3 linked regions of the Alloalcanivorax dieselolei B5 genome follow. The protein of the gene in region 3 interacts with the protein of the main gene of each other region in a pairwise test. Links are inferred from orthologs where the notes say so. Each region holds a gene or a part of one and is shown on either strand. Other genes may lie near its edges.

Region 1 (3,152 bases), 2.5 Mb from region 3 along the record:
AAAGACAGTTGACAGTTGATAGTGGACAGTTGACAGCGAAAAACAATAAAGACAAAGAAGCTCGATCTTCAGCCGTTGTGGGAGCTTGCCTGCAAGCGAATATTGCTAAACGTCTGAGGGCCCCCATTCGCTTGCAAGCAAGCTTCCCGCAGTAGCTAAGGAGGCCTGTTGTTTTCGTTTTTTCGCTGTCAACTGTCCACTATCAACTGTCAACTTCCAATTGCCTTTTCCGTTATCATATCGGTTCATTTCCAACCCACGGTACTCATCCCCATGCCTTCTTCCGTTCTTCTCGGCGTCAATATCGATCATATCGCCACGCTGCGACAGGCCCGCGGCACCCGTTATCCGGAGCCGGTGCAGGCGGCGCTGGTGGCGGAGCAGGCGGGGGCCGACGGGATCACGGTGCACCTGCGCGAGGACCGGCGCCATATCCAGGATCGTGATGTAGAGCTGCTGGCGCAAACACTACAAACCCGCATGAATCTGGAAATGGCGGCCACCGAGGAGATGGTCGGCATCGCCCGCCGCATTGGTCCGGCTCATTGCTGTCTGGTACCGGAGAAACGGGAAGAACTGACCACCGAAGGCGGTCTCGACGTGGCCGCTAACGAAGCCTGGATCAAGGCCTGCTGCGACCGCCTGGGCGAAGCGGGCATCGAAGTGTCCTTGTTCATCGACGCCGACGCCACGCAGATCGAAGCAGCCCGTCGCTGTGGCGCCCCGGCCATCGAGATCCACACCGGGCATTATGCCGACGCCACCAACGAAGCGGCACGGCTGGCGGAACTGGAACGGGTACGAGAAGGCGTGGCACTGGGTCTGAACGCCGGACTGATCGTCAACGCTGGTCATGGCCTGCACTACCACAACACCCGCGACATCGCCGCCATCCCTGGCATCAACGAACTCAACATCGGCCACGCCATTATCGCCCAGGCAGTCATCAGCGGCCTGCATGAGGCGGTGCGGGAAATGCGGGAAATCATAAAGAATAGTTGATAGTGGACAGTTGGCAGCGAAAAGCGAAAAACAAAAACAGGTGGTCTTTAGCCACTGTAGGAGCTTGCCTGCAAGCGAATATTGCCAAACGCCCGAGCGCACCCCATTCGCTTGCAGGCAAGCTCCCACAGCGGCTAAAAATCGTTTTTTTGCTGTTAGCTGGTGCCGCGAAATAATTCGCGGCTCCTCAGCGGTCTTCCGCCCAGGTGTGGCGCCAGGGCTTCGCGCAGTAGTTGTTTGGCCATGCGGCGGACCGCCGGGCTCCAGTGGTCTTCGGCCAGGGCTTGCAGGTCGGCGCCGGAGTGGCCGTTTTTGTTGGGTATCAGCCCCAGGTCCGGCACCCAGCCGTAGCGCAGTTCCGGCGATAGCGGTTGCCCTTCGCCATCGTGTTCGAGCACCAGGCCGTAGCCCACCTCTTCCAGCAGCACCATTTCGAAACGGCGCAGGGACACATCCAGGGGCGTGTCGCCTTTCAGCTCGTTCAACGTGTGTTCGTAGGCGGGCCACAGGTCCGGATGAGGATCGTCGCGGTGCAGCAAGCGTACCAGCAGCTCGTTGAGGTAGAAGCCGCAATACAAGGCGTTACCGCTCAGGGCGACGGCCACGCCGCGCGGTTCCACCTGACGCAGGGTATGGAGTTCGCCGCTGCCCTGCTGCAATTGCACCCACAGCGGCACGAACGGCGCCAGCGCCGGGTTACGACGGCCACCGCGGGCCACCGCGCCGACCCGGCCGCCGCCGGGCAGGAACAGGTCGAGAATCAGACTGGTGTTGCGGAACGGCCGGCGATGCAGCAGCCAGGCCGGTTCGAGGCCGTTGGCGCCGTCAGGATTGTCGCGAGTCGTCATAGCCCAGGGAACGCAGGGCGCGATCGTCATCGGACCAGCCAGCCTTGATCTTCACCCACAGATTGAGCATGACGCGGCGCTCGATCAGGTTTTCGATGTCGCGGCGGGCCTGGGTGCCGATGCTCTTGATGCGCTCGCCTTTATCGCCGATGAGAATTTTTTTCTGCCCGCGCCGTTCCACCAGAATGGTGGCGGCGATGTCGGTGACACGGGGTCCGTCCTCCCACAGGTCGATTTCCACGGTGACCTGATGGGGGACTTCCTGACCCAGTTGCCGGACCACTTTTTCGCGGATGATTTCCGCCGCCATGAAACGCAGGCTGCGATCGGTGAGTTGGTCCTCGTCGAACCAGAAATCGCCTTCCGGCAAGCGGGAAACCAGCGCCTGTTCCAACACGTCCAGGTTGTGTCCGCCCAGCGCGGACACCGGAATCACTTCGGCGAAATCGTGACGCTGGTTGAGTTTGTCCAGCAACGGCAGCATGGCGGCTTTGTCGTCCAGGCGATCCACTTTATTGACCACCAGGATCACCGGAATGTCGCCGGCCCGGGCCAGCAATGACAGTACGTGCTCGTCACCTTCATTCCACTTGTCGCTGTCCACCATGAAACAGATGACATCCACATCGGACAACGCCGACATGGCCGCTTCGTTCATGGCCCGGTTGAGTGCCCGTTGCTGGCCGGTATGGATGCCCGGGGTATCGGCGAACACGATCTGGCAGTCGTCCCGGGTCAGAATGCCGTGGATACGGTGACGGGTGGTCTGCGGCTTACGCGAGGTGATACTCACCTTCTGGCCGATCAAATGGTTCATCAGCGTGGATTTGCCCACGTTGGGGCGGCCGATGATCGCCACCAGACCGCAGCGACGGGATTCACTCATAGGTCTGCTCCAGCCACTCCAGAGCCTGCTCCGCGGCCTGCTGCTCGGCACGCCGGCGGCTCGGGCCGCTGGCACGGAAGGTTTTCTTCAAGCCACTCAGTTCGCATTCCACCTCGAAGGATTGTTTCGGCGCCTGGCCGCTGATCGACAGCACGCCGTAGACGGGTAATTCATATTTGCGCGCCTGCAGCCATTCCTGCAAGCGGGTTTTGGCGTCCTTGCGCACGCTCTGCGGGCTGATCGCCGCCAGCCGGGCTTCGAACCAGCTCAGCACGACTTCGCGGCAGGCGTCTTCACCGCCATCAATGACCATGGCGCCGATCAGCGCTTCCAGGGTATCGGCCAGGATGGAGTCACGCCGGTGGCCGCCGCTTTTCAGCTCACCGCCGCCCAGAATCAGGTATTCCCCCAGACCC
Region 2 (3,097 bases), 240 kb from region 3 along the record:
GGCAGCCCCAGACACATGCCGTACATGGCGGTGGCCATGCCACGGCCTTCCGGCGGATAGGCGGCGAACAGCGCTTCCATGGCCACCGGCCGGATCAGTCCGGTCATCGCGCCCTGAATGACCCGGGCCGCCACCAGCGCCGCCATGCCCTCGCCCAGACCGCCGAGTAGGGAGGCGGCGATGAACACCAGCAACAACCCCATGAAGGTGGCGCGCTGGCCCACCGCCGAAACCAGCCAGGGGGCCACCAGCAGGGATACGGTGGTGGAAGCCAGAAAACCAGTGGACAGCCATTGCACCTGGCTGTCGCTCATGCCGAAGGCGCCCTTTATATAAGGAATGGCGACGTTGACGATGGTGATCGACATGCCCAGCGCCACCAGACCGAGCATGACGGTGAGCGTTACCCACAGACGGTAACGCGGGCCGTAGCGCTGGAACAGAATGTCCACCTGACTCATGCATGCTCCTGACGGGGGACCCGAAGCACCCGGGCGGGGTGCGCGGGAAGCCGCCAGTTTAGTCAAGTGAGGTGACGCATTCCAATGGCGAATTACACCATTTCGGTGGGATCCACATCCAGATGCCAGCGGCAGTGGCGGGCGGAGGGCAGGCCGCGGGCGTGCCGCACCAGGGCGTCGAGTACGGCGTGCAGAGCTGGACGCTGCCGCGCCTGCAGCAGTAGTTGGGCGCGATAGCGGCCGGCCCGTTTTTCCATCGGCGCCGGCGCCGGTCCGAGCAGATTCACGCTGTCATCATCGATGTTACTGTGCTGCAGAAAGGGCGCCGCGCACTCATCAAGAAAGGCCAGGGCCTTGTCCATGGACATGGCCTCGCAGCGCAGCAGAGCGAGATGACCGAACGGGGGCAGCCCGGCCATCCGCCGTTCCTCCAGCAGCGTGTCGGCAAGGGCGTGATAGTCGCCGGCGGCGGCTAGGCGCACCAAATGATGATCGGTATGGCGGCTTTGCAGCAGCACCCGGCCACGCAGGTCCTTGCGGCCGGCGCGGCCGGCCACTTGCAGCAGCAATTGCGCGGCCTGTTCGGGGCCGCGGAAATCGGCGCTGAGAAAGCCCGCGTCCAGATTGGTGATCACCACCAGGCTCAGACGGGGGAAATGGTGACCTTTCGCCAGCATCTGCGTGCCCACCAGCACCGCCGGCGCGCCGCCCCGGATTTCCGCCAGTTTGGCATCCAGGCTGCCCTTGCGGCGGGTGGTATCACGATCGATGCGGACCACCGGCGCCTGGCAGTGATCACTTAACAGGGCCTCCAGTTTTTCCGTGCCGGCGCCGGCGTCAATCAGATTGCTGGAGCCGCATTCCGGGCAGCGGCGTGGTACCCGCTGCTGATGATCGCAATGGTGGCAACGCAACTGCGACAAGCTGCGATGCCAGGTCATGACGCTGTCGCAGCGCGGGCATTCCGCCTGCCAGCCGCAATCCCGGCACAGGATCACTGGGGCGAAGCCGCGCCGGTTGAGGAACACCAGGGCCTGCTCGCCACGGCGCACGGTGTCTTCGATGGCGGCCAGGGCGGAGGGCAGCAGGGGCGCGTCCGGGGCGGCATCGCGGGCATCCAGCAGCTCGATATCCGGCAGCGCGGCGCCGCCCGCCCGTTCGCGCAAACGCAGCCACTGGTAGCGGTCGGTGTGGGCCAGATGCAGGGTTTCCAGGGCCGGAGTGGCGCTGCCGTGGACCACCGGAATATTCCATTGGCGGGCGCGCCAGGTGGCCAGATCCCGGGCGTGATAGCGCAAACCGTCCTGTTGTTTGAGGGATCCGTCGTGGGCTTCGTCGACGATGATCAGCCCCGGAGAATGCAACGGTGTGAATATCGCCGAGCGGGTGCCGATAATGATGCGTGCCCGGCCTTCGCCGGCGGCAAGCCAGGCTTCCAGCCGCTCGCGGTCGTTCAGGCCCGAATGCATGACCGTCACCGGCACCGCGAAACGTTGGCGGAAACGGCGCAGTGTCTGCGGCGTCAGGCCGATTTCCGGCACCAGCACCAGTACTTGATGGCCGGCCGCCAACACTGGCGCCATGGCTTGCAGATACACTTCGGTTTTGCCGCTGCCGGTGACGCCATCCAGCAGAAACGGCTGAAAACCGCTGGCCTGATTGATCGCTTCGATCGCCAGACGCTGCTCCGGGCTGGCGCTCAGAGCAGGCTCGGCCAGCACATCCGCTGGCAGCGGCGGGACCTGGGGCAGGTGCTCTTCGCGCTCCGCCCACTGCTTCTCGCGCAGGGCCTGGAGCGCCGGACGCGATACCGACAGTGCTTCCAGCATGGCCGGGGTGAGGCCGTCCGGGTGTTCGGCCAGCAGGGCCAGGGCTTCCTGTTGGCGCGGCGCCCGCTTCAGGCGGTCCGGCGTCACGTGCCGGCCGCGATCGGTGATGCGCCAGCGGATCTCGGCGTCCGGCCGTGCCGCCTGCCCTTGGCGCAGCAGCGTCGGCAGCACGAAGTTCAGTACTTCGCCGAGGGGATGGTGATAGTAGCCGGCGGCCCATTCGCACAGGGCGTAGAGCCGCTCATCGATGATCGGCGCTTCGTCGAGTACCTGTTTGACCGGTTTGAGGGTCTTCAGGCTACTGGGCTGATGGCCGTGAACCACGCCCACCAGGGTCCGTTTGCCGAACGGCACTTCCACCCGGGCGCCACGGGGCGGCACCGGCGTCTCCGGTGGCAGGGAATAGTCAAAACAGCCTGGCAGGGGGACCGGCAAGGCAACCTGTAAGGAGGAGAGCGGCACGTGGAAATCCGGAAAACAGCGGTTACAGCTTGCGCATCGGGCGCAAACTGATATAGTTCGCGTTCACTTTTCCCGGCGTAAGCCAGTGTGGTGCCCGGCCAAGATCGGGTAGCGACACGCAATGGAGCCCAGTTATGAAAGCAGACATTCATCCTGAATACCAGGACGTGGCGATTTCCTGCAGCTGCGGAAACGTCATCCAGACCCGGTCCACCCGTGCGGGTGATTTTTCCGTGGACGTATGCTCCGCCTGCCACCCGTTCTACACCGGCAAGCAGAAGCAGGCGGACAGCGGCGGTCAGATCGACAAGTTCAAGCAGCGCTTTGGTGTGGTGCGCTCCAAGA
Region 3 (3,132 bases):
GCGCCTACGGTTTGATGCAGGCGTGTCTGCAGATCCCCTTTGGCATGCTCTCCGACCGTTTCGGGCGCCGCCCGATGCTGCTGATCGGCCTGGCCCTTTTCATGGCCGGCGGGGTGGTGGCGGCGATCAGCGACACCATATACGGCGTCATCCTGGGGCGCGCCCTGCAAGGATCCGGCGCCATTGCCAGTGTCATCATGGCGCTGATTGGCGATGTAGTGAGCGAGCGCAACCGCACCAAGGCCATGGCCCTGATCGGCATGTCGGTGGGCGGTTCCTTTATTTTGGCACTGATTCTGGGGCCGCTGCTGGCTCACTGGCTGGGGCTCAGCGGCCTGTTCTGGCTGACCGTGGCGCTCGGTGGCGTCGCATTGCTGGTGGCGTTGCGCGTGCCGGTGCCGAAGGTCATGCTCGATGAGGCCCTGCCGCCATCGCAGCGGTTCCGGCAAGTGCTCGGCAGCCCGGACCTGCGCCGTCTGGATCTGGGCATCCTGGTGTTGCACCTGACCATGACCGCGTCCTTCGTGGTGCTGCCCAAATTATTGCAAACCCGGCTCGGCTTGAGTCTGGATCAGCATAGTCTGCTGTACCTGGTGGTTCTGGTGGCCGGTTTCCTGGCCATGATTCCGCTGATCATCGCCGCGGAGCGCCGCGGCGCGGTGCCGATCAAAAGGGCGGCGGTGGCCCTGCTGATCGTCGCCGAGGTGCTGCTGGCGGTGGCGGGGGAGACCTTGTGGCACTTCGTGCTGGCGCTGTTTGTCTATTTCATGGCCTTCAATCTGCTGGAAGCCCTGCTGCCCTCCATGGTTGGCCGCGCCGCGCCGGCCGGCACCCGTGGCACCGCCATGGGTGTGTATTCCACCAGCCAGTTCCTGGGCGTGTTCATCGGCGGTCAATTGGGCGGTGCCCTGTTTCAGTGGGTGGGGGCCGAGGCGGTTTTCTACGGGTGCGCCGCCATGGCGCTGTTCTGGTTGTGGCGTCTGGCGGGCATGAAGGAACTGCCCAAGCTCGATAACCGGGTCATTCAGCTGAACCCGGCTGATGACCCGCGCCACACGGTGGAGCGGCTGCGCGCCGTGCCTGGCGTGCTGGAGGCGGTGGTGGTCACCGAAAAGCACCTGGCCCTGCTGAAAGTGGATAACCAGCTGCTTGACGAGCACGCGCTTCAGGCCCTCGCCGCCGAAGGGCAAAACTGACAGAATACCCGTTTATCCAGTTACGCCGCCGCAGGGCGGCCCGTCGAATATGAGGGAGTGAAAGGCCATGGCGAGAGGGGTGAACAAAGTGATACTGATCGGCAACCTGGGTGCCGATCCGGAAACCCGCTTCATGCCCAGTGGCGGGGCGGTGACCAATGTCCGCCTGGCCACCTCGGAAACCTGGAAGGACCGGCAGACCGGTCAAATGCAGGAACGTACCGAATGGCACCGGGTGGTGTTCTTCAACAAGCTCGGCGAGATCGCCGGTGAATACCTGAAGAAGGGCAGCAAGGTCTACATCGAAGGCTCGATCCGTACCCGTAAATGGCAGGGGCAGGATGGCCAGGACCGCTACACCACCGAGATTGTCGCCAACGAAATGCAAATGTTGGACGGCCGTGGTGAAGGCGGAGACCGCCAGGGCGGCGGCGCCCCCCGTCAGCAGCAAGGGGGTTACGACCAAGGCGGCGATGACTACAACCAGGGCGGTGGCCAAAGCGGTGGCGGCCAAGGTGGCGGTCAAGGTGCTGGTTTCGGCGGCCCGGCCGACGACTTCGACGACGATATCCCGTTCTGATTGTCCCGCCTGCTTTCGCCCAGGGGCCACCGGCCCTTGGGCGTCCCCCGGTGCCTGTCGGCCTCTCCATTTCCTGAAATTCCCGCTCCCGTGAATATTTCATGACAAAACGACGGTCATGGCGGTGGCGGCTCGTCTTGTTAATGCGGTTCACCTGTTGGCGGCATGTTGCCCGCCGCCAGCGTGGTCGGGCGGCATCAAGCATCAATCCAGACAATCGGCATCTTCTCGTTGCCCCCGCTCCCGGGGCAACGATCTTTTTCCGCTGAGCGATGTCGGTTCCCTTCTCTGCTTTCTTCAACACCGCCTGTCACGGTTGCGTCACAACGGCCTCGCACCCTGCTTGAGGCCCCCGGACGACGGGCCGGCGTTTTCTACCCGATGCAAGGTGGTTGTGTTCGCAGGCACGGATTTCCCTGTTCGTCCCGTCCAGCGCGGGTGTTGGTGGCGATTATGGCCATTGGGGATCGCTATTGGCTGGCTGCTGTGTGTTGCGCCGGCGAGCGCCGCACCGGTGGTGCTGAGCTTCGATATCCCCCGTCAGGACCTGACGGGGGCGCTGGAACAGTATGGCGAGACCAGCGGTCGCTCCCTGCTCTACGAAAGCGCCCTGCTGGAAGGGCGGCTCTCCACCGCGATCCACGGTCGTTTCGATGCCGATGAAGCGCTGCGGCGTCTATTGGCGGGTACCGGGCTGATCGCTGAGTACACCAGCGCCGATACTTTTATCGTGCGGCGCGCGGGGGAGCGGGGTGGGCGGCAAGCCATTGGCAACCATGAGGCACCCTCATCCCGGGCCGCGTTCTTCGCCCGGTTGCAGCGGCGTTTGTCCTGGATGATGTGCACACGGCGCGAAATCCGCCCCGGTGATTACCGCGTCGCCATGCAGTTGTGGGTCGACGCCTCGGGACAGGTTCTGCAGGCGCGATTACTGGCCTCCAGCGGTGAGCGGGAACGTGACCAGGTGCTGCTGCGGCACTTGCGGGCGCTGCGTTTGGAAACGGGGCCGCCGCCCTCGGTGACGCAGCCGGTGACGGTAGTGGTCGAACCGGCGTCCGCGGGCAGGGTCGATGCGTGTGCCGGGGTGAGGGGTTAGACCGACAATTGGGGATAATAATGAATGTGGTGGAATTGCGCGGCTTTCTGGTCGCCAACTACGATCTCCTGAAGCATCAGCTCGGCAAGAAACTGGGGTGCCAGAAGCGGGCGGAAGACCTGCTGCATGAAACCTTTCTGCGGTTGCACGATAAACTTTCGGTGGGTGTTGTGCGTAGCCCGCGGGCTTTTATTCTGCGCATGGCCAGTAACATCGAAATTGACCGCTGGCGCCGGGATAGCCGGGTCCTGTCCACCGGC

The links.
Region 1: the proteins of ssb (region 3) and recO interact in binary tests that used the Escherichia coli proteins (3 or more experiments, as listed by UniProt). The link is inferred for Alloalcanivorax dieselolei B5 from one-to-one orthologs.
Region 2: the proteins of ssb (region 3) and B5T_RS19800 interact in binary tests that used the Escherichia coli proteins (3 or more experiments, as listed by UniProt). The link is inferred for Alloalcanivorax dieselolei B5 from one-to-one orthologs.

The regions. Positions count from the first base shown.
Region 1 is NC_018691.1:1,645,482-1,648,633, reverse strand. What follows is about bases 5-3,003. They hold recO (DNA repair protein RecO), read right to left. Parts: upstream 1,851-3,003; coding sequence 1,158-1,850; downstream 5-1,157. Other genes in these bases: rnc (ribonuclease III), read right to left, coding at 2,729-3,003; era (GTPase Era), read right to left, coding at 1,828-2,736; pdxJ (pyridoxine 5'-phosphate synthase), read left to right, coding at 274-1,002; B5T_RS07555 (response regulator), read left to right, coding at 5-19. In the rest of the region: more of B5T_RS07555, read left to right, coding at 1-4; more of rnc, read right to left, coding at 3,004-3,152. UniProt on the Escherichia coli protein: Involved in DNA repair and RecF pathway recombination.
Region 2 is NC_018691.1:4,420,624-4,423,720, reverse strand. Bases 154-3,097 are described here. They hold B5T_RS19800 (primosomal protein N'), read right to left. Parts: upstream 2,753-3,097; coding sequence 554-2,752; downstream 154-553. Other genes in these bases: rpmE (50S ribosomal protein L31), read left to right, coding at 2,887-3,097; B5T_RS19805 (DHA2 family efflux MFS transporter permease subunit), read right to left, coding at 154-461. Outside these bases: more of B5T_RS19805, read right to left, coding at 1-153.
Region 3 is NC_018691.1:4,176,642-4,179,773, reverse strand. The notes cover bases 41-3,019. They hold ssb (single-stranded DNA-binding protein), read left to right. Parts: upstream 41-1,263; coding sequence 1,264-1,776; downstream 1,777-3,019. Other genes in these bases: B5T_RS18580 (RNA polymerase sigma factor), read left to right, coding at 2,893-3,019; B5T_RS18585 (STN domain-containing protein), read left to right, coding at 2,237-2,872; B5T_RS18595 (MFS transporter), read left to right, coding at 41-1,196. Outside these bases: more of B5T_RS18595, read left to right, coding at 1-40; more of B5T_RS18580, read left to right, coding at 3,020-3,132. UniProt on the Escherichia coli protein: Plays an important role in DNA replication, recombination and repair. Binds to ssDNA and to an array of partner proteins to recruit them to their sites of action during DNA metabolism. Acts as a sliding platform that migrates on DNA via reptation.